One region of the Parageobacillus sp. VR-IP genome, then DNA from elsewhere that is predicted to be linked to it. Evidence: predicted binding sites of a transcription regulator. Region 1 holds the regulator's gene; each other region holds the start of a gene.
The links. The regulator Rex, encoded in region 1, represses fermentation and respiration genes when NADH is low (regulators of the CRP and FNR family bind a similar motif). The targets are predictions, from matches to a motif close to TTGTGAAATATTTCACAA.

Region 1 (7,604 bases):
AAAGAACATCAAATACTGTGCCATCATCATCGGTGCCTTATATGTGGTATTTATGCCACTCTTATATCTCATGGCAGAGGTAGACGATGCCCCAGGTATTATACTAATCGGAATGGTCATTATTTTTGGTTGCATGGTGATTGCAGTCTTTGCTTCTATTCTTCAAAAACTATTAAAAAATGCCATAGATATAAAATCAGAAAATGATTTAACGATCTGAGGTGAAAACAATGGCGATTATAATCAATCTTGATGTAATGCTGGCTAAAAGGAAAATGAGCCTTACAGAACTTTCGGAGAGGGTTGGAATAACGATGGCTAATCTTTCTATATTGAAAAATGGAAAGGCAAAAGCTATTAGGTTTTCAACTTTAGATGCAATTTGCAAAGCATTAGAATGCCAACCTGGGGATATTTTAGAATACAAAAGTGACGAAGACACTCAAGGATAATAAAGAGGCACAAATCATGAGAGCACTAAAACAACTCGTTCGTTTTGGTTGGGAGCAGGCCCTATCATGTTTGTTTCCTGTCGTTATTTTTGCCTCTTTGGCTTTTACAAAATTCATGCCGCTTCCTTTCCTACCACGGTATGACTGGCTGCTCATCATCTGCCTTCTGATGCAGTGGTGGATGGTGCGTTCCGGGCTTGAAACACGGGATGAACTAAAGGTTATCACATTGTTCCACCTTATTGGACTTGCTCTTGAACTTTTCAAGGTACATATGGGCTCCTGGTCTTATCCAGAAGAAGGATATTTCAAAATTTTTGGAGTGCCTTTGTATAGTGGATTCATGTACGCAAGTGTAGCGAGTTATCTTTGCCAGGCGTGGAGGAGGCTTAAGGTTGAACTGGTTAATTGGCCACCGTTTTTGGTAGTTGTACCTCTTGCAGCTGCGATTTATTTAAATTTTTTCACCCACCATTATTGGATTGACGTTCGTTGGTGGTTATCTGGGCTTGTAATTATCGTCTTTTGGCAATCATGGGTCACATTCGAGGTTGATGGAACTCGTTACCGTATGCCACTCGCACTTTCTTTTGTGCTCATCGGATTTTTTATATGGATAGCCGAAAATATCGCAACGTTCTTTGGAGCTTGGGAATATCCAAACCAAACCGATGCATGGAGTCTCGTACATCTAGGAAAGGTGAGTTCATGGTTCTTATTAGTGATTGTTAGCTTTCTTATAGTAGCGACGTTAAAGCAGGTTAAGGGAAAAATTGTTTCGTCCAAGAAGGATAAGGTTCAAGAGGCGTTTGATAATCATTTAAAGGAACGGGATAGAAGTTCTTTTTAAGCTATACCCACTAATGAAAGCTCACGTGTTATTCAGTTATCGGGCGCTTTTTCGGAGTAACGATAAGAGGGGCTGACTCAAAACATCGCCTTTAAGCGATGTTGCGTCAGCCCCGTGTGGAGAAAAACCAGTCCCCTATTCATTCCAAATCCAATTCAGAGAAACCCTACTCCATTACGTTACACAAAATTCTTGACGGTACCGATGGACAATTATATGTTAGTGTAACTAAAATGCATAGAGCACCTTTTAAATATCCAATACACCCTGTTTCGATTACTAAAGATTATGTCCGGTGTCAAGCTGAATATGTTGATGAAACACTATTATTTAATATTAACCAAGCCTCCACTTTATTAATGTATAGAGAGATGGGGCAGACACATTTGGCCCTTCAGTTAAATTAAGGTCTAATCTTCAAGCTTAAGCCGATTTCTATCTTTTAGGAAAATTGACGGAGAGAGCCCTATATGTAGTGCAATACAGCCTTCTAAGAATATAAATCTAAAAACTAATGTAACTCAGGATTTATAGAAACACTTTGTCATTCAGCCTAATTGGTTCTGAACACAGGTCAACGCATCTGCCAACGATTTATGCTCATATGACTAAAAACTTAGAAGAAAAAGCTTCCCAAAAGTTCAGCGAACGAATGGGAAGCTTCATAAAAAATTTATGATTTTTCCGCGGTCAAAAAAGAAAGGAACACCAGGGGAACCCCAGTGCTCCAAGGCTTTTGGGCAATTATTACATCATTCCGCCCATGTCAGGCATTCCGTTGTTGCCGCCTTTGTTTTCTTCTGGTTTGTCAGCGACAACTGCTTCAGTTGTTAAGAACATAGCGGCAACAGAAGCTGCGTTTTGCAGAGCGGAACGAGTTACTTTTGTTGGGTCTACGATACCAGCTTCAATCATGTCTACCCATTCACCAGTAGCAGCGTTGAAGCCGATGCCAGGTTTTTCTGTTTTTAAGCGTTCAACAATGATAGAGCCTTCCAAACCAGCGTTTTGCGCAATTTGGCGAACTGGCTCTTCGATTGCGCGAAGAACGATTTTCACACCAGTTGCTTCGTCGCCTTCTGCTTCGATCGCAGCCACTTTGCTGTATACGTTCATTAATGCCGTACCACCGCCGGCTACGATACCTTCTTCGACAGCTGCACGAGTAGAGTTGAGCGCGTCTTCAATGCGCAATTTGCGTTCTTTCAATTCTGTTTCTGTAGCTGCACCAACTTTGATTACTGCTACGCCGCCAGCTAATTTTGCAAGACGTTCTTGTAATTTTTCGCGGTCGAATTCCGAAGTAGTTTCTTCTAATTGCGCACGGATTTGATTGATGCGAGCTTTAATGCGGTCAGAATCGCCAGCGCCTTCCACAATCGTTGTTGTTTCTTTCGTTACAACGACTTTCGAAGCACGGCCAAGCGATGCGATCGTTGTCGATTTCAATTCGCGTCCTAGTTCTTCGGAGATGACTTCACCGCCAGTTAAGATTGCGATGTCTTCCAGCATTGCTTTACGACGATCGCCAAAGCCAGGCGCTTTAACCGCTACCGCATTGAATGTACCGCGAAGTTTGTTCACAACTAATGTTGCAAGCGCTTCGCCTTCCACATCTTCTGCGATGATTAATAATGGTTTGCCTTGTTGTACCACTTGCTCTAATACAGGCAAGATTTCTTGGATGCTAGAAACTTTTTTATCTGTAATTAAGATGTATGGATTTTCAAGCACTGCTTCCATTTTTTCTGTATCTGTAATCATGTATGGAGATACATAACCACGGTCAAATTGCATACCTTCAACAACATCTAGTTCTGTTGTGAAGCCTTTCGATTCTTCTAATGTGATAACACCGTCGTTGCCGACGCGTTCCATTGCTTCTGCGATTAATTGACCAACTTCTTCGTCAGCCGCAGAGATCGCTGCAACTTGGGCAATCGATTCTTTTCCTTTGATTGGTTTGGAGATTGCTTTTAATTCTTCTACTGCCACAGCGACCGCTTTTTCAATACCTTTGCGGATGCCCATTGGGTTAGCGCCAGCTGTAACGTTTTTCAATCCTTCACGGATCATTGCTTGCGCTAAAACTGTTGCCGTTGTTGTACCGTCCCCAGCAACATCATTCGTTTTGCTTGCAACTTCCGCAACAAGTTTCGCCCCCATGTTTTCAAATGGGTCTTCTAATTCGATTTCTTTCGCGATTGTTACACCGTCGTTTGTAATTAATGGCGAACCAAATTTTTTCTCTAATACGACGTTACGGCCTTTTGGTCCTAATGTTACTTTTACCGCATCTGCTAGTTTGTCCACACCGCGTAACATCGCGCGACGAGCTTCTTCGCTGAATTTAATTTCTTTTGCCATACCCCGTTACCTCCTTATAAAATGGAATCGTTAAGTATTTTAGTTAAGTATTTTGTACATATCTATGTTATAAATGCTGTATATTAGCCAATAACAGCCAAAATGTCGCTTTCACGCAAGATTAAATATTCCTTGCCGTCATATTTTACTTCTGTTCCAGCATATTTCGAGAAAATAACGCGATCGCCAACTTCTACTTCCGGAGCTACACGCTCACCGCTGTCAAGCACACGTCCTTTGCCAACAGCAACTACTTTGCCTTCTTGTGGTTTTTCTTTCGCAGTGTCTGGCAATACGATACCGCTTGCAGTTTTTTCTTCCGTTTCAATCACTTCAATGACAACGCGATCACCTAATGGCTTTAACACGGAAAACAACCTCCTTAACAATAATTTTCGCCGTTCTTATTAGCACTCATCTTAATCGAGTGCTAACACACTTATAATATTAATGAACTTCTCCTTTTTTTGCAAGTAGGAAATAAAAAAAATAACCGCTTTTCTTTACTCCTTCTATACCCTTTTCAAGTATTTCACATTTCCATGATCGATAAACGGCGGCAATCAATTTTTTTATATTTTTGCAAAAGATGTGCTAAAATACGGGAAGTATCACTATTTTGTTGGCAAAGGGGTTAGTTTCCTTGAAACGACAATATTGGTATGTCATTATTACGTATATCATCATGCAACTGTCTGGTATTGTAGGAGTTCCGCTTTTGCGCTTTCTCGGCGTGGGAAAACATGTCGAAAATAAACTCGTTGCCGCAAAGCTCGCCTCTGGCTATTGGGCGGTCATTAGCTTTGCTATTGCGTTTTTTATTATTATCTTTTTCTTGCGTGAGGATATAAAACAACGGCATACTCGTCATCGCGTTTCTTTGCCCGTCGCTTGGATGTGGGCGATCAGCGGCGTCTTTTTGTCGCTCTTTGCCCAAAGCCTTGCCGCTAATGTTGAATGGCGCTTGCTTGGTATCGAACCAGGCTCGGAAAACACAAAACGAATTGTTGAAATCATTCAAGTCACCCCTTTATTAATGGTCGTGACTTCCATTATCGGTCCGATTTTAGAAGAAATAATTTTTCGTAAAATTATTTTTGGAACGCTATATCAAAAATACAACTTCTTCATTTCCGCGCTAGTTAGTTCGCTTTTATTCGCCATCGTCCATATGGAACTTGAACACCTGCTCTTGTACGCAGCAATGGGATTTACGTTTGCCTTTCTTTATGCGAAAACGGGACGCATTTTCGTTCCGATTTTCGCCCATGTTACCATGAATACGTTCGTGGTCGTCATACAAACATTGTTTGCTGATGAAATTGAAAAAATAATGCGGCAGACAGAGCAGATACAACTCATTATTGGGGGCTTTTAAACAATGAAAGGGACGCCATTACAATTTGGTTTTTTCTATTTTCTGATGGGAGTGCTATTTACTTACTTGTCCATTCAAAGTGCAAAAGATACGATTTGGAACTTTTTCACGATCTTCCTTGCCATCCTGGCTACGCTTGATTTTGGAGCAGCAATACGTCTATTCGCACTCCACTTTCGCAATAAACCTCCCGTTTGATTTCACGGGAGGTTTTCTTGTTCCTGTTGCGCCAATAGCACTTTGCGGTAAGCCATCTTAGAAATCCAAATGCTTGCCTCATATAAAATCGAAAGCGGAATCATCACGATGACTTGCGATAATACATCCGGCGGCGTAATGACCGCAGCTACAATCAGCAAGGCCAAATAAGCATATTTTCGTATTTTGATCAATAACATTGGTGTAATCAAACCAAGTCTTGTGAAAAACATCACTACTACCGGCAGCTGAAAGACAATGCCAAACGGCAAGATGAGCTGAAGCAAAAATTCAAAATATTCATTAATGCCGATGACTTGATGAATGCCCAGGCGTTCCGCCAAATTTTGCATAAAACGAACGACAAACGGAAATAAAACAAAATACGCAAAACTAACGCCAGCGAAAAAGAGAACAATCGAAATAGGGATATAACTTAAAGTGACCTTTCGCTCTTTTTCATACAATCCCGGACTGACAAACGCCCAAAGTTGATAAAGCAAAACCGGAGCAGTAAGAACAAAGGCAATGACAAAAGCAAACTGAAAATAAATTTTGATCGGATCTGTCAAACGAAACGCATTCATCGTCAATTCTTTTGCTTCATCCGTCCGCTGCAAATATAAAATGACCGGTTCTACAAAAAAGAAGCTTCCTATCAAAGCAATGCCAAAAAAAACAAGAACAATGATAAGCCGTTTTCGCAACTCTCCTAGGTGCTCATACACCGACATTTCTTTATCGTTCATATGTCAACCATCCTAACTCATCATTGGTCGGCTTTTTTTTCATCCTCATCGGCTAATCCTTTCGTCGCATCCTTAAATTCGCGGAGCGATTGACCGAGCGACTTGCCCAATTCTGGAAGTTTTTTTGTTCCAAACAATAATAAGATGACAAGCACGATTAATAAATATTTCACGTTTTATTCTCTCCTTTTATTCAAGCGGGTAGTTTTTCAAAAAATAAACGAGCGACTGCAATTCGACCGCTAAGTCAATATGATGGACGCGAATATGCTTGGGTACGTTCAAGCGCGCTGGTGTAAAATTTAAAATTCCTTTAATTCCTCTTTGGACAAGACGGTCGGTAATCCACTGAGCAACATGGGCTGGCACCGTTAAAATTGCTACTGGAATCCCCTCGTGAAGACGGTCTTCCAATTCATCCAAATGATAGACAGGCACCCCGCCGACTTCTGTACCGACTTTCCTTTCATCTACGTCAAATGCCATCACAATTTTCGTATTATTGTTTTTCGAAAAATTATAATTTAAAAATGCGGTGCCTAAGTTCCCGACTCCAAATAGTGCGACTTCCGTTACCTCATCTTGATCGAGCGTTTTCCGGAAAAATGACAGCAAATAGTTGACATTATATCCGTATCCCTTTTTGCCAAGCGCGCCAAAATAGGAAAAATCGCGGCGGATCGTCGCAGGATCGACTTTGACCGCCTCGCTCAGTTCGGCAGAAGAAACGCGTTGTTTCCCAGAAGCGTGTAAATTTTTTAAAAAACGATAATATAACGGCAAACGTTTGGCCGTTGCTTGCGGAATTTTTGGCTGTTCATTGCTCATTGATGAATCCCCCAGCACTTCTTTTTTCGCGTTGATAATGTCCTGACTTTCCACCTTTTTTCTCTACCAAATAGGTTGGGCCAATAACCATTCCTTTATCTAACGACTTACACATATCATATACTGTCAGCGCACATACAGAGGCTGCCGTTAGCGCTTCCATCTCCACCCCCGTGCTTCCCTTCGTTTTCACCGTTACGGTAATCAACAATTGATACAACGCTTTTTCTTCTTCGACATGCCAGGCAAACTGAATGTCGACACCTTTTAGCATAAGCGGATGGCACATTGGAATGAGATCGGCTGTTTTTTTCGCTGCCATAATACCTGCCACTTGCGCAACGGCAAGCACATCCCCTTTTTCGATCGTGTGGTTTGTCATTTTTTCATAAATTTCCTTATTTACTGTCACACTTGTTTGCGCGACCGCTATGCGAACCGTATCCTCTTTGTTCGTAATATCGACCATTTTTGCCCGGCCTTGTTCGTTGAAATGGGTAAATGATGACAACATAATCTCCTCCACTTATAAACTATACACTATTTTTCGTCATCTGTCTTTTATCGTTTTATTGCGATAAGAAAGTCACTTACGCTACACTATTATTGTCAAACGAGAGGTGAAAAACAATGATCATTTTACAAGTTAACCAACTGACAAAATATTTTGGCGCTGACCTTATTTTATCGAATATAAAATTAGAAATACAATCAAAAGACCGTATTGCTCTTGTTGGGAGAAACGGAGCCGGGAAATCGACCCTATTAAAGATCATTGCCGG
Region 2 (7,604 bases), on a different contig from region 1:
TTCCGATTCGCTGTAGTCAACACATGAGATAAAATGATTTCCTCGGCAGTGGTGCAGAGATGGAGTTTATATCCTTTAAACCAGTGGTATCGGGTGGACACTCCCCACTTTGCCTGTGAATCGTAAAGACTGCTTCGAAGGGACGTGCTGTCGATCAGCACGATTTGGGGATACCGTACTTCTAGATCTTGGAGCAGCTGTGCATGAAAAACAGGAAATCCCTGTTCCCGAAACCACTTCGCCGCACGGGAAAACGTAGACAGATGTGGGACTTCATCAAGTCCACAAGCCCGTTGGAAACAGCGAAAACGCTGCAGGATGCGCACTAATTTTCGCAAGGAATCAATAGCAAAATAAGTTTTCAAAAAGAAACATTTCAACAACGATTTTTTCGACACCGACGGTCTTCCTGTCACATACGGTGTTTCCGGCAATGATTGCGAGTCGATATACCGAAATAATACTTCTAAAATTGGGTCCATTTCATAAGTCCATGCATGTTCGCTGTTCAAATTGGAAATCATGATAGTGTCCACTCCTTGGTAGTTGGTTTTGGTCACTGTATATGATTTCCAAGGTGGTGGATTTTTTATGTGCATTTATGCATTCGTTATGCGTTTTGCAACACGTTCCACATAAGTTAGCTTCTTACTGGTTGTTGAGAGAATGATAGTTTGAGTATTAAGGCCTTGATTTAGTAAACAAGCAAATTGGTTCTTAACTTGGCACTGAGTGGAAGTATGTTTCATAGTATTACATAAGGACTATCGCTCGAGGCAAGGGTATTAATTGAAACACTATGGGCTATGGTAAAATTTTGAGTAAACGCCTCCATATATTGCCCTGTCTCTAAGGCTCTTCTTCCTGTCAGTATAACATCGACTATGAAGTGAGCTCACCTCCTGCAATATTAGAACCACATCATGAAAAAATAGAACATGCTAATTTTTAATTTTAAGTTGGCCTCTAGAAAAGAAGGAGAGGATCAGTTGTGTCACGTATCGATGAAGCGCGTGATGTGTTTACCCACATTGAGCAAGCTTGGGCAAAAGGGGAAAAAACTGCTCTATTGACGATTACCCAGGTACAAGGCTCCGCGTACCGCCTGCCGGGTGCCAAAATGATGATGACCGAAACAGGTAAAATGTTTGGTACACTCAGCGGGGGCTGCCTCGAATCGGACCTTTATGGATGGGCGGAAAAAGCAATAGAAGAAGGCGAACCTCGACTCGTAAATTATGACCTCAGTGAAAATGAAATATGGTCTCTTGGGATTGGCTGCAAAGGAACGATGGAAGTCGCCATCTTTCCTATTCATTCTAAAGATCCTTTCTGGCGATCGGTGCAGGAAGCCATCGCCCAAGATCGTGCCATCTCACTGGCTATTGAATTGCCAACGGGTATCCGTGTCGTATTTGACGAGAAAAATCCCATCGCCGGCGATATTGACAAGCTGCCAGAAGCTGTCGCGCGGAAGCTGATAGATCGTGTCGAAAATCGTACGAGAGCGGAGATAGCTATAGTCGATAATCGACGTTTTTACATTGACACGATGCGGCCAAACGAACATTTGATCATCTGCGGCGCAGGTCACGATGCCGTTCCAGTGGCGAAGCTCGCTGCCAAATGCGGATTCCGTGTAACTGTGCTCGATCCACGCAAAGAATTTAACGGAGTCAAACGCTTTCCTATGGCCCAACACCTGGTAGCTGAACCTGACGAGGTTGATCCAGCACAACTGGAGGGGAACTGGTGGCTAATCATGAATCACTTGCAAATGCGAGACGAAGCTGCACTACGTCTAGCACTGCAGGCAAAACCAAAATTTATAGGTATACTTGGTCCCTTGTCACGTACTCGGGAGATGTTTCAGAATATTGGCGCCGACATGAACAGTGCACCGATTCATGCACCAGTTGGACTGGATGTGGGTGCAGAAACGGTTGAAGAAGTTGCTGTTTCCATCGTGTCTGAGTTACTCGCAGTGCGATCGGCTCGCCCGGGGCAGCCGCTGCACGGTAGAGAAAAAATTCATGTTTGAAGGATGGGGCGCCTCTACTTGCAGCGCCCTACCAAATGATCCTTTCTTCCAAGATGTTACATTTTGAACATCGTCAAACATGCTAATGTCGTATTGACAAATATTGTGGAAAAATGAACACCTTCGGAACGAAAGGAAGCGTAAAAGGGTTCTTTTATGTTGCTTATTGTTCGGCGAAAACATACAGTCGCTTGAAGCCCTCACCTCTGAGCGAAGCGCAGGTGGTGGGTAGTTCACATACTATTTAATTGGTGGGAAAAGTGTATGAACGATATTGGTGCTATTATTTTAGCTGCCGGCATGTCTAAACGAATGGGACAACCAAAACAATTTCTTAACTTGCACGGAAAGCCCCTGTTTCGACATGCAGTTGAAACAGCTGTACACTCAGGACTCCGACCAGTTGTCGTAGTGGGCGGCGAACAGACCGAGTTACTTAAGGAACATACCCGTGATTTACCGGCTATTGTGATTCACAATCCAAATTTTGCTGAAGGGTTGTCGTCTTCGTTAAAGGCCGGAGTGAAAGCTATTCAGGATAAAGTTTCAGCAACATTTATTTTTTTGGCCGATCAACCGTTTATTCCTGTTACGGTTGTTAAGCGGTTGAGGGAAACATATGATATGGCAAAGTCAAAAAATATCAAAATTATCCGTCCCCGCTATGCATCTGCCCCTGGTCATCCAGTCTTGTTTGATGCGGAAATTTTCCCGGAGTTGCTTTGTATTGAAGGAGACCAGGGTGCACAACAAGTCATTCAACAACATTTAGCTGAACTAAAATATGTCGATTTTGACAATCCACTATGGGGGGTAGACATCGACACTCCAGAAGAGTGGCAAAGATACAAACGAGGTACGGCCAGCCCTAACTAGTTTTCTAGGTACAAAGGTTAAACAGACAAGTAAGGCAAACTAATACATAAGAAGTTGCCGATTTTAGTCGTGTAGAGGTTCAGGATATGTGCAAAGTTGCAGACAAAAGCAAAGTAAACGGCCCCATCTACTTGGTGCGGAAAACAGGGGCAAAAATTGTAAACTTTCCAGGAAATCCGAAAGGGGTACAAGAATGTTTTGCTGTCGTTCAACCTGTCCTTCCCCACGCACTTGCCCTTATAAAAGGGAAGGACGTTCATTAGGGCATGCCTTTCTTAAGTTTAGCAGAAAGAAGAAGACGAAAGATGAGATTTCAGCGAGAAATTGTTGACATTTGGGATGCACAAAAACGTCTTGAACCATGGATTCGCCCACTTGGTACAGAAAAAGTGAAGCTGACGGACAGCATTGGCCGATACCTCGGTGAAAATGTGGTAGCGACGCACGACTTTCCCCACTTTCGCCGGTCGATGATGGACGGGTTTGCCGTCCGGTCGACTGATACAAAAGGGGCCTCCGACGAACGGCCAGTTACTCTGCAAGTTATTGAATCGATCCCATGCGGTGCAGTTCCGACCAAGAAACTGACAGCGAATACGGCTACGCGCATTATGACCGGCGCGATGATGCCAGAAGGTGCCGACTCTGTCGTCCTCATTGAATTGACGGAACAGATGGAAAAGAATGGTCAAACGTATACGGTGGTTAAAAAGGAGACGACACCCAATGAAAATATATAAGAAAGGAAAACAACGTCTCTAAGGGCGTTGTTTTTTTCATATTAATCTAAACATGGTGAACATGATCTTACATGCAGTAAGATCTTTTACGAATTTCGACGTAATTTTGTAACATATTTGTCAAACTATCAAAGAGTTTATAATCGTTTTTTTGTTATAGTATTAGTAAATAGTATTAGTAAGTTTCTCATTCAATAAAGCTGTTTTCGCCGCTCAGAAGGTGACTGTTTTTTTGTGCGATTTTCACATTTACCATGTTAATAATGTTTAATTTTATGAATTTATGAATATGATATCACCCCAGGCCGTGTTCTGATGAAATTCCTAAAAGAGAAAATACCATAGGTTAAGGTGCATAGTTATGTGAAGTTTTGAACATATAGCCATCTTTGTGAAAATATGAACATGATGTCAACACAGGTCAAATTCTGGGGAATACTTAAAGGAGGAAATGCCATGGATCCAGTAATGTTGGCAAGGATACAATTCGCTTTGACTACAATCTACCACTTCTTCTTTGTGCCGCTTACCATTGGCCTAGCATTTATTATCGCTTTGATGCAAACGTTATACGTAGTGAAGAAAAATGAGATTTATAAAAAAATGGCGAAATTCTGGGGACATTTGTTCCTGATTAACTTTGCCGTAGGGGTTGTAACAGGAATTATTCAAGAATTCCAATTTGGGATGAACTGGTCGGATTATTCTAGATTTGTCGGTGACGTCTTCGGGGCACCCCTCGCCATTGAAGCATTGCTTGCCTTTTTTATGGAATCCACATTTATCGGCCTTTGGATTTTTGGCTGGGATCGATTGCCTAAAAAGGTGCACTTGGCAAGCATTTGGCTTGTATCGATTGGAACTATGCTTTCCGGTTTTTGGATTTTAACAGCAAACTCCTTCATGCAAGTGCCTGTTGGTTATGAAATTAGAAATGGCAGGGCAGAAATGGTTGATTTTCTTGCGCTGATAACGAATGGACAATTGTGGGTGGAGTTTCCGCATGTCATCACAGGTGCATTATGTACCGGAGCGTTCTTCATTGCTGGTGTAAGTGCCTATAACCTATTAAAAAAGAAACATGTTGAATTTTACAAGAAATCCATGAATATTGCTTTAATCATTGGTTTACTCGGCAGTTTGGGCGCAGCCTTCAGCGGACATGCCCAAGCGCAGTATCTTGTAAAAACGCAGCCGATGAAGATGGCAGCTGCAGAGGGCATTTGGGAAGATACGCCCGATCCTGCGCCATGGTCAGCATTTGCCTGGATTGATACAAAGAATCAAGAAAACAAGTTTGAACTAAATATTCCTTATGCATTAAGCTATTTATCTTATTCTAAATTTGAAGGCAGTTTAAAAGGAATGAAAACTCTCCAAGCTGAATATGCGGAAAAATACGATCCAATCGTTGGCGAAGGTACGAATTATATTCCTCCAGTCAAAACGACGTATTGGAGTTTCCGTTTAATGGTTGGCTTTGGCATGGCGATGATCTTATTATCGATGATTGGTCTTTATCTGTGGAAAAAGGGACGTCTTCTGCAAAGCAGTAGGTTCTTGAAAATCCTGGTTCCTGCTATTTCATTTCCATTTTTGGCAAACACTTTCGGATGGGTCATGACTGAAGTGGGCCGTCAGCCATGGACGGTATTTGGATTGATGACGACAGCTGACGCTGTATCACCAAATGTTTCTTCAGGGACCATATTATTTTCCATCATGATGTACACGCTGATATTCACGATTCTTGCAGGTGTGATGGTTTATTTGATGGTTCGTGAAATTAAACGAGGACCGGTAGAGCATCAAGATGTAAATTCAACGGTATCAATAGATCCATTCAATAAGGCAGGTGTTTAAGATGGAATTGAGTGAAATTTGGTTTGTCTTAATCTCCGTACTCTTTATTGGGTTCTTCTTTCTTGAAGGTTTTGATTTTGGTGTAGGAATGTCGACTCGTTTCCTTGCCCGTGACCGAAAGGAGAGGACCGTAATGGTGAATACAATCGGTCCTTTCTGGGACGCGAATGAAGTATGGCTAATAACTGGAGCGGGAGCCATTTTTGCGGCATTCCCGAACTGGTATGCAACGATGTTCAGCGGCTATTACTTATTGATGCTGGCAGTCTTGCTAAGCCTCATTGGGCGCGGCGTTGCTTTTGAATTTCGCCGCAAGGTAGAAGACACGCGCTGGACGAATACGTGGGACTGGGTGATTTTTTTCGGAAGCTTGCTGCCGCCGTTCCTTCTAGGCGTTCTATTTACAAGCATGCTTAAGGGGATGCCGATCGGTGAAGATATGAATATGGAAGCCGGTTTCTCGGATGTTATTAATATTTATTCCATTTGGGGCGGCTTCACGATTACATTGCTGTGCTTATTGCATGGTTTGACGTTCCTGTCTTTAAAAACAGAAGGAGAGATCAGACAACGGTCGGCTGCATTGGCGAAAAAATTGGTGTTGGCCGTTTTTGGATCACTTGTCGTCTTTGTAGGACTTTCTTCGTTTGTGACAGATATTTTTGAGATGCACCCTATCCTTGAGCTTATTATTGTCGTATTGATTGTGCTTGCTATTGGATTATCATACTATTTCATTTCCAATAAACGCGAAGGAATGGCATTCACCATGACAGGGCTTGGAATCATATTAACGGTATCATCGATATTCGTTGGACTGTTCCCAAGGGTGATGGTCAGTTCCTTGAACAAAGCTTTTGATTTAACGGTCTACAACGCATCCAGCGGGGCATATTCCCTAAAAATAATGACAATTGTAGCGGCAACTATTTTACCGTTTGTTTTAGGATATACTATTTATAGCTATTACGTATTCCGCAAACGAGTATCTGACAAGGAGCATTTAACATACTGATGGATAAAGCGTTGTTCTCTTACAAAGGGATGAAGCCGGTTTTAGCTGGGCTGGCGATATTAACGGCTATCCAAGGTGCTATCATTATTATTCAGGCTTATTTTTTGGCAGACGCAATCTCCTCCCTTTTCGGGGGAGATTCGTTTGCCAATGTCTTTAAAAAGTTGGTCATTTTCTTTCTTGCGTTAGTTGTCCGCCAACTGCTTACCGTTTGGAAAAAAAATATAGCCTACCATTTTGCGGCCAAAACGGGTAAAGAGTTCCGGGAATCATTGCTGCAAAAGCTGTTTCAACTCGGCCCTCGTTTTGTAAAAGAAAAAGGCTCCGGACAGACCGTCACCTTGGTTATGGAGGGAATAATGCAATTCCGCCGCTATTTGGAGCTTATTCTTCCGAAATTGATGAATTCGGCAATGATCCCTGCCATGATCTGCATCTTTATCTTTTTTATAAATATCCGCTCTGCTGTCATTTTAGCCCTAGCCGTTCCGATACTTATTGCCTTTATGATATTGCTTGGATTGGCGGCAAAAAGAAAGGCCGATCGCCAATATGAATCCTATCAAATGCTGTCCAACCATTTTGTCGATTCGTTGAGAGGGTTGGAAACCCTCAAATATTTGGGATTAAGCCGGCAGCACATCAACCAAATTATCTTAGTCAGCGAAAGATATCGTCGGGCTACAATGGGAACTTTGCGTATCGCCTTTTTATCTTCGTTTGCACTGGATTTTTTTACAATGCTTTCCATAGCGACCGTCGCCGTTTTTCTTGGAATAGATTTAATAAACGGAAAGATGGAGTTGCGTCCGGCATTGACGATTCTGATCCTGGCGCCGGAGTACTTCCTGCCAATTAGGGAGGTCGGGGCTGATTACCATGCGACGCTTGACGGCAAAAATGCGGGTAAAAGGATTCAGGAAATCCTCGATAAGGAATCGTTGCAGCAAAAACAGGATCCTATTCCCCTTTGGCAATCAACAAGCACATTTTCTGTGAAAGGGGTAAGCGTACATTTTGCTGACAGTGATCGTCCAGCTTTGCAAGATATCCAATTTTCTGTTTCAGG
Region 3 (7,604 bases), on a different contig from region 1:
ATTTCACGGTTGCTGCATCCTTGAACCAATAAATGGAGTACATCCATCTCCCGGGCGGTTAGATGTTCCGCAAGCATGTCGATATTCAATTCCTGCTTTGGCATATAATCATAGTTTTGTTTCATCATCATCGTACCGACGCCTATAAGGGCGGTTACATACGCTTCTGCCTCTTTCGTATCTTCTAAATGTTTCATATGTACAGACATTACTCCATGCAGCTGTTCGTGAACAAAAAACGGAATTTCCATTATTGTTCCCAGCTTTGTTGCCTGCAATGTCGGTATATTGTTGGACCACTTACCCTCTGCCTCGAAATAACGATGACAAACATCTTCGTAATATTCTGCAAATTCCCTTTCAGGAGCCGCACCGCCATACACTTTAATGTTTCTGTTCCGGTCCTTTAGCACTGTAAATACAAAATTACCATAGGCCAACTCTGCCACAAAATCAGTCATCATCCGCAAAATTTTCTCATTGTTTTTCACTACGTTCATCGCCCGGCCTATTTCGATGAGCATCGATAGCCTCATGAAATGGCGGTCCATTTTGACGTAAGCAGACTCGCATTTTGTATATAAACTCCAATACTTGATCATAATGGAACCAATCGGAGCTGCGGCTTTTGGCAACGAACTGGTTGTTTCGCTGCCCATCACAATCCATCCTTCTATTGCCTCACCCCGTAAAATCGGGTAGGCCAAAACAACTTTAGGTCTAATTCCGTGTGTGACAAAAAACGAAAAGCGCGGATCTAATGCCGCATTTTCAAAACAAGAGACACTAGGTGGATATGGGGAGTCTGACAGCGGAGGAAAAGCGGTTTTGAACGGTTTTCCACACATCCGTTCTGCTTTCTCGCCAACAGCGTTGGCAACCATCCACTCGCGGTCCCGTTGCTGTATGTACAGCAAAAAGTCAATATGATCATCTATTCTTTGCAATAGATGTAGAAAATCATCTACGTTTAGCGAAATCTGCTGCACGCGGTCAGCTGCCGAATCCAGCAAACGAAAATAACGTTCGTATTGTTGTTTTTGTCTGTCGCTGTGAATTAGCTCGCTACATACTAATGACATTTTTTCAATATCATGAAGCTTTTGTTCCACCGCCGATATCGGTTGCTCTATTGCTTGTTCAATTGCCGGAATCCATGCTTCAGAATTAGGAACATGGGCACATTGCTCTCCGATGACCAGCTTCGTCTTCTCCTCAATAAACGCTCCCGCCCAGATCCAATACTCTACTCTCTGTTCCACAAACACCGGAGCAACAATCGCTTTAACTCCCCAATATCCTGTCTGAACAATCATTGGCCGCCGCCACTGCGTACCGTTCTCCGAAATGCAGATGGAAGGACACAGTTTTTCCACTCCATCCGGGGAAAACAACACAAGCTCTGCCAACTCTGTAACATTGGAAACTTTCGTGACTGGCTGATGCTGCAAATCAAACATAATAATGCTTAACCCTGTCAATGCCGCGTATGCATCTTGAACGCATTGCAAAAGACTGTTTATGTTCAATTCCCCCTCAACTCGCTTACGTTTTTATCTTTATGTCCCTATTTATTATTGACAAACGAGTATAAATAAGTCAAGTTTAGGAAATAGAAGAGAAGTTTTACATACGACGGATCCAAAAAACGGAAAGATCAAATTTTAGAAACCCTTCCCCTTCGCTCATTGGAACAAGAAAGCAAACTGCGTGTGCTTAAGCGGATTAAGTAGCACATTGATACAGCTCTCTAAAGGCTACCATGAAATAAGGAAGCAGGCACCACACAAGGTGCCTGCTTCCTCTTTTTGCACGAGCTTTGCTACACACTCGCACTCAGCATGCGTAGACCGCTGACTATATAAAAAACCATCTTTAAAAGGATGCAGCCTTGTTCATCCTCATTGTTTTATGCTGTAACGGCAGATCGAATAACTCAAACAGAAGACAGGCAAAAAACCGGCAACGTTCTTGCTACCATTTTTTATTTTTTATGACATTTGTAAATTGATTTTTTCGTCTTGCTCAATTAACGCATCCGTTCGTATTATGCTTCTGCTATTTTGTAAGTTCTGTTTCTATCAGATTTCTTTTTACATCATAAGTAGTATTTTCTATAATCGTAATTTTCTCGTATTCACCTTCTCTTAGAACGCTTTTGTCCCCTTTCATTAAATAGGTATAGACACCAATAGCAATAAATAATCCGAACGTCCAAGCATTATCCCAGAGAAAGCGAAGGCCTGGAATTAGTAAGCCTAGTACAGGGATGACTACGCCGATCACAAGAGCATAAATTCCGTTTTTATTAAAACCGGTAGCGTAATTGTAACGACCATTAGGTTCATATAACTCTTTAAGATCCAATTGTTTCCGGCGAACAAGCCAGTAGTCTGCAATAGCAATGCCATCAATCGGACCAAGTAAAGCAGCATATGTTCCGAGCCAACCAAATATATAGTTTCCAAAGTTTGACATGATATACCATGGCTGCAACAAAATAGCAAACAGCCCGGTAATAAGAACACCTATTCCAAACGTAATTCGTTTCGGGTATAAATTCTCAACAGCGCGGGCGGGAGCTACAATGTTAGCCCCAATGTTAATGGTTAGGGAAGAAATAACAATCACAATGGCTCCCAAAAGAATAACAAATGGCGGGAACTTAGCAAGCAGTTGTACAGGATCCCAAATCGCTTGGCCGAAAATGACGACAGTTGCTGATGTAACTGCTATTCCAATGAAAGAAAAGACAGTCATCGTAATTGGAAGAGAGAAACTTTGAGCAACCATTTGTGATTTCTGACTTTTAGCGTAACGACAAAAGTCAGGAATATTCAAAGCAAGTGTAGCCCAGAAACCAATAACGCCTGTTAGGGCTGGAAAAAATACTTTTAAAAACTCCCCAGTGGTTTTGAATTTCGATGGCTGCTCTAAAATAGGTCCCCAACCTCCCGAATGAGTGAACGCCCAGACGAGGAGAATGATTGAAGAGATGCCCACGACAGGAGCAGCTATGGAACTTAGTCTTTTAATGGCCTCGGGGCCTTTATAAGCAACCCCTACATTCAGAGCCCAAAAGAAAACAAATACGATAGCCGTATGACCAGGTAAGTTTCTCCAAGCAGAAAATGAGGCTGCTAACAATGTATCAATCGCACCTGTTCCAATCCACGTATTAATCCCGAACCATCCAGCGGCTACAATCGCGCGGGCCAAGGCTGGAATGTGTGCTCCTTTATCTCCGAACCAAAGCCGTGCAAAAACAGGATACGGAATTCCAAATTTTGTTCCGGCATGTGAATTTAATAAAATGGGGATGAGGACAATCACATTGCCGAGAAAAATAGTTCCAACTGCCTGCCACCAGTTCATGCCTAGAGCAATCATACCACTGGCCATAGTATAGGAAGGAATGCATAAACACATACCGATCCACAAAGTAGCAAAGTTTAGGCCTCTCCATGAATGTTCCTTCAGTGTTGTCGGTCGCAAATCATCATTCCACAACTCACTTCCACTCAATCTTTTAGCCACTTCTTCTGTTAGGGTTACAATACCATTTTGTTCAATCTGCGTTTTCATCAAAACCCCCCTTTTTTTAAATCATTTGAAGTCTCATGTATGTTTCGGGATGACGATCTCGATTAAGTTCCGTGCATCGCATACTTCTTGAATGACTTGCTGATTGATTGCTTCAATGGTAACTTCGTCTTGATCACGGCTCTTAATAGCCATGATGTTACCACGTAGGTCTGTTAAACAGGATTGTCCGTAAAACTTCGCCATGTTTCAAGAAGCTTCTACTCCAACTCGATTCGTAAAAACAATATTAACATCCGTTTGCTTTTTCATGATTGCGAGGCTTGTTCCGCGCAGAAATAAGGGCCAAAAATATTTCTTGCAAACGCACAACTTAGACACCTGATTTTTTTACTTTACGTCAATCCTTTGACTTTATGCACCTCAATCGCTTCATCCCCGCGAACATCGTATGATGAATGAACTTAGTTTTCACTTTGTCGCCCATATTCATTTCACCCCTATTACTTGATTTTTTAAGATCAAGAATATTTCTGGCTTCTTCCATATCCTTCTTGCCCTACAAATGTCTTATTCTGAATAATACAGGTTCCACGCGAAAGGACAGTGATGACTTCTCTCCGTACTTTCATTCCCTCAACTGGATTGTAATCTACACCCATATAAGTGGGGCTCTTACAGAAATCGTTCTTTTTATTGATGGATTAAAAAGAACTAGGACAGCATCTGTGCCAACAGTAGTTTCATTTTTAGTTAGAATATTCTGAATAATTAAGTTGCCTTTGTAGTTATGATATCAACGGGCTGATTTAGGCTCAACCTTCCAGCAACAACCGCTTCCGGAGTATATAAAGTAGGATGGCGATTTTCAATCAATGGCTACCGTTTAGAATTTTAGCAAAATCCCACTCCCAATTTCTTTCTGATCCCTGAAGTGGAAGGAATACATATCTGAACTGCCAGTTTGTAAATTCCCGTTTTTCATACGGTTCCACAGTACATCTTTGTGCCATTCCCTCAAAGCATTGATGGCCATACATACTTTGGCATCTTCAAAAACAGATTTTGCTAATGCGCCCCGATCGGGCATGAGGTATTGGCGGCACATCGCTTCCTTGTTTCCGAGCTTCAGCAATCGGACTTGACAGATACGTGAGAACAATATAGGGAGGGGTGCCCTGCCCGCCAGAGCAGTTAATGCAATGACTCTGCCTGCCGGTTTTTTGGAGAAAGTGCTGGGCGACAAACACTATTCTCACTATTTAAACCAATACAGGCCAATTGCTCGATTCATTCCTGGAACCTCTTTCACTTCATCGATGCCTCAGTTTAGCCATTTTGGTACATTTCCTTTATTAGATCGATTCTTTGGTGTTATGAATACTAAAACTTATATATTATTGTATATAATCAAATAACCCCATTCATTGGACAAAATGTAAAATTATTTATATCGTTTGTTATATGTTTTGTATATTTGCTGGAGAACCGACATGGCATCTCAAATGACAGATCTAGGATGCATTCCGTACAATCAATCAATGAATTTCGGCTTTGATATCTGCACAACTTCTAATGGATACTAAAAATCAGGATGTATACTGAATATATCCTGATTTCTGAATACGACAGTTTTGGAGGAACCCTTATCATTCGATTTTTTGAAAAGAACGTTTTTTGGAAGGCGTTAATTTTTCATGACACAAAAAAAGCCCAGCATGTTCGTATCATGCCAGGCTTCTATCTTCGCTGCTCATGATTTTTGTTCTGCCGCCTCTTTATCATTGTTCCGATTTTGATATATTTTTATGATCTCGCATGTATACAAGGAATGACGAACTTGCAAGCCATGCAATTAGACCAAAAATAAAACTTACCCACCAATTGTGTGTAAGTTGTAAGGAAAATAATACCATTAATACACAAATCAAACAACCGATCATTCCGTAAACAGATCCTTGCGCTGTTTTTGCCGCTTCTTTAGATCCATACTTCATGCCAACCATCATCACGGCAACGACCATAACAGCTGGGAATGCCGCAAAAATTCCTCCAATTACTTCCCATGGCAACAGTTTTGCCGTTACATAACTTAGTACAACTGCAGAGCCACCAAATAAAAAGCGGAAAAATAAATCACGTCCATCCATAACGATCACCTTAATAACTTAGAAATATGTTGAAATAAAAGCATAAACAATAGAAACAAGAAACCATCCAGCTAGCGATTGTGTAAGCCCGCGTTTCCAACCTTTTCTCGTACAAAGATAAACGACCGCTATTGCACACATAATATTTATGAACATCCCAACAATAGCCCCTTGGGATAAAACAATCGACTTTTCCACTAACTCGCTGCCTTTTGCATCTAACCGAAGTGTCAATAACGCCGCGAAAAATACAGCGGGAAATGCCGCGAAAATTCCTCCCATTTTTGATCCTAATTTTCTTGAAACGATGGTAGAAGCAACGACCGCTCCTCCACCTAATAAAAATCGAATAATGATTCCACTAACCGATAATATCCCCAAGATGGATCCTTCCTTTCTGTGATGTACAATCCAACATGATGAATATTATTTTTATATATTTATTCGTGATGATTTTCACGTATATATTGTAAACGATGCTAGCCTAAAAACTTATGAACTTTTATTTAATTTTTTGATTGTAACGCTTACACTTCCAAATCTATGACAAATATTTGAACAAAACTTAATGGTTTCAAAGTCTTTTCTTACTTTCAACCATGACGCTCATTATTTTTATTTTTATATAATTTACAGTAAACCTATTTAGCCATCTTCTGAACAACAAAAGTATAGCAACTTATGATGGAAACATTTTTGGTTTGCCTCCTCAATTATAACTACCAAGAAAACAAAACAGCGCTGACCCGAACAGCATGGACCGTTCAGGTCGGCGCCGATACGAATTGCGATCCGACTTCAATCGCGATCTGCATCACCACGGGATGGTCAAGTTAAGCGGCGGCTCGCCGAGTACGTCAGCCAGCTGCTGCTTGATATCGGCTAATGCCTCCGGTGACGTGGCTTCGGCTCGCAGAACAAGGATAGGCTGCGTATTCGACGGACGCACCAACCCCCAACCGTCTCTGAACTGGATGCGGGCACCGTCCACGTCTACGACCTTGTTAATGCTCGCAAACCGCTGTTTGACCGCGGCGATGGCTTCCGCCTTCTGCTCTTCCGGACAAGGCACACGCGTCTCCGGAGTGGCGTGATATCGAGGCACGTCGGCAAACAACTGCGACAGCTTGCGGTCATCGTTGGAGAGAATGCGCAACAGCCGCCCCGCCGCGTACAGGGCATCATCATAGCCGTAGAACTCGTCATTAAAGAACAGATGTCCGGACATTTCTCCTGCAAACGGAATCTCTGGCCGGCTGCGCAGCGTCGCCTTGATGTGTGAATGGCCAGTGCGATGGAAGAACGGTTTGCCACCAAGCCGTTTGATTTCTTCAACCAACGCCTGAGAACACTTGACCTCAACCGGCGCTTCAGCTCCCGGATAGCGGCGAAGAATCTCGCGCCAGAATAAAATCATCAGTTGGTCGCCCCAAAGAATGTTTCCTTCCTCATCGACAACACCCAGCCGGTCACCGTCGCCATCAAATGCCACACCGAGATCCGCCTTTTCCCGTCGCACCACGTCAATTAAATCCTTCAGATTTTCCGGCACCACCGGATCCGGATGGTGATTAGGGAATGTCGGGTCGGATTCGCAATACAAAGGTATGACCTCGCACCCCCATGCCTCCAAGGCTTTCGGTGCAATCGTCGAAGCGGTCCCATTGCCGCAATCAACCACTACCTTGAGCTTGCGCGCACCCAACTGGATCTTGTCTTGCAGCATTTGCAGATAGGCCGGCTCGATGTCAAGCGCCTCCACATATCCTTCCTTCCACGAGTCGCTGCGGTTGATCCCTTGTGAGCGGAGAATCCGTTCCATCGTCCGCCGCAGTTCCTGGATGCGCTCGCCATAAATAGTAGTTTTATTCATCGCAATCTTAAAACCGTTTTCATCGCCCGGATTATGGC
Region 4 (7,604 bases), on a different contig from region 1:
ATGAAATTGCGGGGGGAACATAGTATTCAACTCATTCCAGCCGATGGAGAGCACGGTTCCGCCGGTATTTGCTACGGCGCGTCCATTATGGGGGCACGTGTGCTAAATGCTACAAGTGCAAATGGATTGATGTATATGCTCGAACAGCTGCCGGTACAGTCCGGAACGCGTTTTCCGATGGTGCTCAATTTAGTTACCCGTTCGATCAGCGGCCCACTGGACATTCATGGTGATCATTCCGATCTTTATTTTGCTTTAAATACCGGATGGGTGATTTTGCTCGCCCGTACTCCGCAAGCGGTGTACGATATGAATATTATGGCGCTGAAAATCGCCGAACATGCGGATGTGCGTTTGCCTGTCATTGTTGCGTATGATGGCTTCTTCACATCGCATCAAAAACGCAAAGTGCGTCATTTTAAAGATCGAAGCGTTGTACAATCCTTTATTGGCGAGCGACCGACCAATTTTCCGAACGCCGCTGATCCGAAAAAGCCGATTACGATCGGCGCCCATATGAACGGAGACGATTTAATCAATAATAATTATCAGCAATCCGAAGCATTATACCGCGCCCAAGAGGTGTTTAAGCAAGTAGCTCGAGAATACGCGGCGCTATCCGGCCGCGAATATCCGGTGCTCGATTTATATAGAATGGAAGATGCGGAAGTAGCATTATTTTTACTGAACTCAGCGGCGGAAACAGCAAAAGATGTGGTCGACAAACTGCGGGCAAAAGGAATTAAAGCCGGAGTGATCAGTCCAAATATGATTCGTCCATTCCCGGCGGAGGAAATCCGCAGCGCATTAAAACAAGTGAAAGCATTACTGATTGGGGAACGTGCGGATTCATACGGAGCGCATGGGCCGAATATGACACATGAAGTGAAATCAGCGTTACAAGAGGATAAAGAGAATAAAACCATTGTATTAAGCCGCGTGTTTGGCGTCGGCGGTAAGGACTTTTATGCAGAGGACGCAGAAGCGTTTTTCCAAATGGCCATAGAGGCAATGGAAAAAGGATATGCAAAAAAACCGTTTGATTATTTTGGACATGTGCCGGGACGTCCGGAAAAGCGGCAGACTCCGGTAATGGAGCCATTGCATGGCGATGCGTTTAAAACAGGATTAATTCAAGTCACTCCAGATGTAAAGACGAAGCGGCTAAAAGTGAAAATTCCGCCGCTAAGAGCGCTCACTGCGAAGCCGAAGCGGCTAGCTCCAGGTCATGGAGCCTGCCCAGGGTGCGGAATTTTCCCGGGGCTAGAGCTGTTTTTTAAAGGAATTGAAGGCGATATTGCCGTCTTGTTCCAAACAGGATGCGCTTATGTTGTATCGGCTGCCTACCCGTATAGCTCACATAAACAGACGATGGTCCATAATTTATTCCAAAATGGAGCAGCAACGTTGTCTGGAATGGTAGAAGCATTTTTCGAAATGAAACGCCGCGGAGAACTTCATGTTTCTGACGATGTGACATTTGTGATGGTTACAGGCGACGGCGGCATGGACATCGGAATGGGTTCCGCCATCGGAACCGCCCTGCGCAACCATAAATTAATCATTATCGAGTATGACAATGAAGGATATATGAACACCGGCTCGCAAATGTCCTATTCCACTCCGATGGGGCATATGACAAGCACGACGGGAGTCGGAAAAATGCAGCGCGGAAAGGCGTTCCATCATAAAGATACGCCGCAAATTATGGCGGCAACGAACATTCCTTACGTATTTACGGGAACAGAAGCGTTTCCGCAAGATTTAGTGAAAAAAGCGGCCAAAGCGCAATGGTATGCCCGGCATGAAGGAACGGTATACGGCAAGCTGCTGATTACATGTCCGTTGAACTGGAAATCAGAAGAACGATACGGCGAACAAATTTTGAAAGCAGCGGTAGAGTCTTGTTTCTTCCCACTATATGAAGTAGAACGCGGAAAAACGACCATTACGTACGATCCGGAAGAGAAAAATCGCCGCATTCCGTTAAGCGAATGGTTGAAATACATGGGAAAAACGAAGCATTTACTAAAAGAAGAAAACCGCGATCTTTTACTAGAATTAGAGCAAGAAGTAGAGCGCAGATGGCGCATGCTGAAAGCAAAGCATGAACATCCTTATTTATAAAGATGCGGAACAAATCACGCAGGAGGTTTTTCTTGCGTGATTGTTCTTTATCTTTGGGTGTGATATCGCTCACAACGTATTGTCGCAAAACAAGGTACAATCAGGACAAAGAAACAATAGGAGGGATGGATGATGCATTCATTTTGCCATATGAACGGACAAGGAGAAGTGAAGCTATGCGCAGGTCTAGAGCGTTTAAAAAAGGAACATGGGCCGTTGCGTGAACAAAAGCAGCGCCTGTTTGAACAGGCACAAGCAATCGTCAGTGACAAAGAAGGGCAAAACTGGAAGGAACGGTTGCTTGCGCTGCGAGAAAATGTACAGGCATTTGTGAATGAACTCGATCCGCACTCCCAGCGGGAAGAAGGAGTGCTGTTTCCGATGATGGCGCAGTATATTGGAAGAACATCCGGCCCGATTGCCGTCATGGAGTATGAACATGATCAGGCGAATCAGCGGCTCGCTTCCTTTTTAACAAAAACCGCGGAGCTTCCGGAAACGGTCGATTGCGAAAGTGCGATGGCGCTTGCCAATGAGGTGATCGACGCTTATCATATTTTAGCGGAACACTTTATGAAAGAAGAAAACGTGCTGTTTCCGATGGCCGAACGCCTGCTGTCCGACGAAGAAAAAGAAGAATTGGCGGAAAAAATAAGCCAAATATAAGAAAAAAACGGGATGTCTCCTTCTCAACAGGTGCATCCCATTTTTTACATGCGCACAAAGAAATCTCCCACCCCTGAAAGAAAGGGGTGGGAGAGATTATTATATGTGAAAGGGGGGATTCGGATATGTTTCGATCAATGAATATTATATGGCTGTTCTGCCTGTTTTGGTGTGCGTTTGCGGTAAACGACATAGCTTCGGCGTAAGTAGCGAAGCGGAAAGCTAAACACATGCACGAGCCGCGTAAATGGCCAGACAGCGAAAATGCCGAGAGCAGCCAAAATATGAATTTTAAACCAAACTGGCACGGTTTCCATGTAAGATGGATCGGGATGGAACAGAAGGACGCTCCGGAACCAAGGGCCGATCGTTGTTCGATAATCGAAACCACGCGAGTCGACGTTCAGCAGCGTCGACGACAGACCCGATGCGATGACTATCGCCAGGAACAAGAGGGCGATCCAGTCGCCGCGGCTGCTTGTAACCCGCACCCGTTTGATGGTCGCGCGCCGGCGGATCAGAATGAGAAGCCCAATAAGAGCGGCCAATCCCGCTGGAATACCACCGGCAAGGGCGATGAGATGGTATGTTTCTTCTGTTATGCCGAGCGTTGTGTACACCGATTCCGGAATCAAAATGCCCATGACGTGGCCAACGAATACAAACAAAATTCCCCAATGGAACATCAAGCTGCCAAGCCGCAATTGCTTCTTTTCCAATACTTCGCTCGATTTCGATGTCCAGCCGAATTGGTCGTATTGATAACGCCAAATATGGCCGCCAATAAAAATCGTTAACACAATATAAGGGAAAATCACCCAAAGAAATTGCTCCAACACGGTTACACACTTCCTTTCGGAGTCGGCGTCACGCCGAGTTCTGCAAATGCGAGAAAAATTGCGTCAAACACAGCGGCATAAGGGCTGCCGCCCGCAGCAAGCTGTTTCCGTATTTCATCGATATTATCGGCGTATGCGGCAAAGAGCGGCACGATGTGCTCCTGTTCGGCGTAAGCGGCGAACTCAAGCATGAGCGGCAAATAATCTGGGAGTTCCTGCTCAGTCGTATCAAATCCAGCCGCTTTATAGCGCTGTTTCAACTGCAATAGCTCGAGTCCGCGTTCGCGCTGTTCGCCTGTATTCATGTAGGTCACATATAAATTTGTTTTTTTGCCGAAATCGAATGTTTCGACATATTGCTCCATCCGTTTGCGGACAGGTACGGATTGGATGTCATGAATAAAAGCGCTCATTTTTTCGACGATGGCGTCGTTTGGGACGGCGCTGATTGCCTCGAGGCAATCAGCGAGAGAGTCCGCCCATTCTTCATCAGGATAAGACAATAAATGGGACGCGCATAAAAACACCGTTTGCATTTGTTCTTTATTCATGTTTCCTTACCTCACCTCCATTAAGAAAGCGTACCGCAGGCGCCTGGACCGCCGGCAAACGCCAATCCGCAGCTTCCTTGTTCGGCGTATAGTTCCGCGACTTCTTCGCGGTGGGAGGCAGGAATGACAAAGCGGTCATTGTATTTTGCGATGGCGAGCAAACGATACATGTCTTCGATATCTTGCTCGCTTAGCCCAAGTTCTTCAATGATGCGGACATCCGGCTGTTTGTTCGTTTGTTTTGCGCGCATATAGGAACGCATCGCCGCCATTTTTTTCAACGTAATGCGGATGTGTGTTTCGTCGCCGGCTGTCAGTAAGTTCGCCAAATATTCGATCGGGATGCGCATTTCGTCAATCGCCGGGAAAATGTCTTCTGCATTCGCTTTGCTTCCTTTTCCTTCAAACATGTTCATAATCGGGCTTAATGGCGGAATGTACCATACCATTGGCAATGTCCGGTATTCCGGATGAAGCGGAAGCGCGATTTTCCAGTCGACAATCATTTTGTAAATCGGCGAACGCTGCGCCGCTTCGATCCATTCATCCGGAATGCCTTCTTCTCTTGCTTTTGCGATTACTTCCGGGTCGTGTGGGTCAAGGAAAATGCCAAGCTGGGCATGGTATAGCTCTTTTTCGTCTTCTACGCTCGCCGCTTCCTTCACTTTGTCGGCATCGTAAAGCATGACGCCAATATAACGAATGCGGCCGACACACGTTTCCGCGCAGATTGTCGGCATGCCTGCTTCAATGCGCGGGAAGCAGAGCGTGCATTTTTCCGCTTTATTTGTTTGCCAGTTGAAATATACTTTTTTATATGGACAGCTCGTTACGCAATAGCGCCAGGCGCGGCAGGCGTTTTGGTCGACGAGAACGATGCCGTCCTCGTCGCGTTTATACATCGCTCCCGACGGGCAGCTTGAGACGCACGATGGATTGATGCAATGCTCACAAATGCGCGGCAAATACATCATAAAGACGTTTTCGAACTCCGCTTGAATCGACTGCTCCATTTTGACAACGTTTGGATCCCTCAACCCGGTAATATGGGCGCCGGCAAGGTCGTCCTCCCAGTTTGGCCCCCATGACACTTCCATGAATTCGCCGGTAATGGCCGATTTCGGGCGGGCGACTGGTTGATGGCGTTTTTGCGGACTGTTGGTCAATGTTTCGTAATCGTAATTCCACGGTTCGTAATAATCGTCAATCGTTGGCTGGTACGGGTTGTAAAACAAGTTAAGCAGACGGGTTGCTTTCGAGCCGGATTTGAGCTGGAGTTCGCCGTTTTTGAGCTCCCAGCCGCCTTTATATTTGTCTTGGTCTTCCCATTGTTTCGGATAACCGATTCCCGGTTTGGTCTCGACGTTATTGAAGTACATATATTCCGCTCCAGGACGGTTTGTCCATGTGTTTTTACAAGTGACGCTGCACGTATGGCAGCCAATGCATTTATCCAAGTTCATCACCATGCCGACTTGCGCTTTAATCTTCAAGCCAATCGACCTCCTCCAATTTGCGAATAATGACGTACAAGTCGCGTTGATTTCCTGTTGGGCCGTAATAGTTAAAGCCGTAGCTTAATTGCGCATACCCACCGATCATATGCGTCGGTTTCACATGAATGCGCGTCGGGCTGTTGTGTGTGCCGCCGCGGTTGTTCGTGAGCTTCGTGCCTGGCACGTTAATGTGGCGGTCCTGTGCGTGATGCATAAACGCCATTCCGCGTGGCAGACGGTGGGAGACAACGGCACGGGCGACAACAACACCGTTGCGGTTGAAGCATTCAATCCAGTCGTTATCGCGAATGCCGGCTTCTTGGGCATCATCTTTGTTGATCCAGACGGTCGGGCCGCCGCGGAAAAGGGTGAGCATTGGCAACGAATCGAAATACATGCTGTGAATCGACCATTTGTTATGTGGTGTTAAATAGTTCAAAATGATTTCTTTTCCTTTTGCTTCCGGCCGTTTTTTCGAGAACGGGCGGTGCTGCAATATTGGCTTAAAGGTAGCCATCGTTTCGCCAAATTCGTGCATAAGTTCATGATCGAGATAGAACGACTGCCGACCTGTCAAGGTGCGCCAAGGAATGAGCCGCTCGACGTTGGTTGTAAACGGCGAGTAGCGGCGGCCGCCTTTTTCCGAGCCGCTGAATGCCGGAGAGGTAATCACTGTTTTAGGCTGCGCCGTAATTTGTTCAAACGTAAAACATTCTTCCTCGCGTTCTTTCGCTAAATCGACGAGCTGCAAATTCGTCTTTTTCTCGAGCGCTTCCCATGCTTTCACCGCCACTTTTCCGTTCGTTGTCGATGATAACGTGAGAACGGCTTCGGCCGCGTTTTTCGCACTGCTGATATCCGGACAGCCGGCGGCGATTGACGCATGTTTGATCGTTCCTAACGTCTTTTTCAATTTTTCGTATTCGTCTTTGGCTGACCAGGCGATGCCTTTTGTGCCCATTGGCTGCTTGGCCACGTTCGGTCCAAGGGAAATCATTTTGTCATAAATGAGCGTATAATCGCGCTCGACGATATGAATGTTCGGCATCGTTTTTCCTGGAATCGGTTCGCACTCGCCTTTGCTCCAGTCTTTCACTTTGCCAAACGGCTGCGCCAGTTCTTGCGCTGTATCGTGCAAGAGCGGGGTGGCGACGACTTCTTTGACCGGCTTCATGCCGATTTGCTTGGCGACATCGGAGACGGCTTTCGCTAACGATTTGAAAATATCCCAATCCGAGCGCGCTTCCCATGGCGCAGAAATCGCCGGATTGAACGGATGCACGAACGGATGCATATCCGTACTGCTCAAATCGTGTTTTTCGTACCATGTCGCCGCCGGAAGAACAACATCGGAGTAAAGCGCTGTTCCCGCCATGCGGAAATCAAGGTTCACTAACAAGTCGAGCTTGCCTTCCGGCGCCTCGTCGCGCCAAGTAATTTCTTGCGGCCGCAGGCTGTCCTCATCATCGTTTAACAAACCGTGCGTCGTACCGAGCAAGTGTTTTAAGAAATATTCATGGCCTTTACCGGAGCTTGAAATTAAGTTCGCACGCCAGACGATTAAGTTTCGTGGAAAGTTTACTTCACTGTCCGGGTCTTCGATCGCAAATTGCAATTGCTTCGTTTTGAGCTGTTCGGCAACGTAACTTCCAATTTGTTCCGGAGTTGTCGCTCCGTTCGCAACTGCTTCTTTGTAAAGGTCAATGCCGTTTTTGTTAAATGTCGGATAGGATGGAAGCCAGCCAAGCCGTGCCGCAAGAACGTTGTAATCGCCGTAGTGCGAATAGCGTGCTTTTTTAACAATCGGAGATATAAGCTCATCGACCGGCATTTCTTCATAGCGCCATTGATCGGTCGCAAAGTAGAAGAACGATGTGCCGTTTTGCAATTTCGGCGGTGCTGTCCAATCGCGTGCCATCGCGATC

Region 2: HT574_RS09935 (cytochrome ubiquinol oxidase subunit I) is a predicted target of Rex. The motif match lies at 4,019-4,036, and genes of this name have one in related genera.
Region 3: HT574_RS17225 (DUF3147 family protein) is a predicted target of Rex. The motif match lies at 6,138-6,155, and genes of this name have one in related genera.
Region 4: HT574_RS09490 (hemerythrin domain-containing protein) is a predicted target of Rex. The motif match lies at 2,185-2,202, and genes of this name have one in related genera.

Annotation. Positions count from the first base shown of each region.
Region 1 covers NZ_JABVYQ010000016.1:5,312-12,915, reverse strand. Annotated here, with positions in the region: gene HT574_RS19425 (DUF2975 domain-containing protein) at 1-220, shown strand, start outside; gene HT574_RS19420 (helix-turn-helix domain-containing protein) at 231-452, shown strand; gene HT574_RS19415 (DUF817 domain-containing protein) at 469-1,302, shown strand; gene groL (chaperonin GroEL) at 2,050-3,669, opposite strand; gene groES (co-chaperone GroES) at 3,753-4,037, opposite strand; gene HT574_RS19400 (CPBP family intramembrane glutamic endopeptidase) at 4,313-5,047, shown strand; gene HT574_RS19395 (YdiK family protein) at 5,051-5,245, shown strand; gene tatC (twin-arginine translocase subunit TatC) at 5,248-5,994, opposite strand; gene HT574_RS19385 (twin-arginine translocase TatA/TatE family subunit) at 6,015-6,167, opposite strand; gene HT574_RS19380 (redox-sensing transcriptional repressor Rex) at 6,184-6,822, opposite strand; gene moaC (cyclic pyranopterin monophosphate synthase MoaC) at 6,812-7,333, opposite strand; gene HT574_RS19370 (ABC-F family ATP-binding cassette domain-containing protein) at 7,453-7,604, shown strand, end outside.
Region 2 covers NZ_JABVYQ010000003.1:381,281-388,884, forward strand. Annotated here, with positions in the region: partial or broken gene HT574_RS09910 (transposase) at 1-524, opposite strand, end outside; gene HT574_RS20345 (XdhC family protein) at 992-2,041, shown strand; gene HT574_RS09920 (nucleotidyltransferase family protein) at 2,306-2,917, shown strand; gene HT574_RS09925 (molybdopterin-binding domain-containing protein) at 3,004-3,180, shown strand; gene HT574_RS09930 (MoeA family protein) at 3,223-3,657, shown strand; gene HT574_RS09935 (cytochrome ubiquinol oxidase subunit I) at 4,114-5,520, shown strand; gene cydB (cytochrome d ubiquinol oxidase subunit II) at 5,522-6,535, shown strand; gene cydD (thiol reductant ABC exporter subunit CydD) at 6,535-7,604, shown strand, end outside.
Region 3 covers NZ_JABVYQ010000009.1:10,191-17,794, forward strand. Annotated here, with positions in the region: gene HT574_RS20295 (LuxR C-terminal-related transcriptional regulator) at 1-1,529, opposite strand, end outside; gene HT574_RS17210 (NCS1 family nucleobase:cation symporter-1) at 2,059-3,585, opposite strand; gene HT574_RS17215 (hypothetical protein) at 4,430-4,789, opposite strand; gene HT574_RS17220 (DUF3147 family protein) at 5,325-5,693, opposite strand; gene HT574_RS17225 (DUF3147 family protein) at 5,712-6,074, opposite strand; gene HT574_RS17230 (phosphomannomutase/phosphoglucomutase) at 6,508-7,604, opposite strand, start outside.
Region 4 covers NZ_JABVYQ010000003.1:298,012-305,615, forward strand. Annotated here, with positions in the region: gene HT574_RS09485 (thiamine pyrophosphate-dependent enzyme) at 1-2,127, shown strand, start outside; gene HT574_RS09490 (hemerythrin domain-containing protein) at 2,260-2,793, shown strand; gene narI (respiratory nitrate reductase subunit gamma) at 2,928-3,632, opposite strand; gene narJ (nitrate reductase molybdenum cofactor assembly chaperone) at 3,635-4,183, opposite strand; gene narH (nitrate reductase subunit beta) at 4,204-5,676, opposite strand; gene HT574_RS09510 (nitrate reductase subunit alpha) at 5,666-7,604, opposite strand, start outside.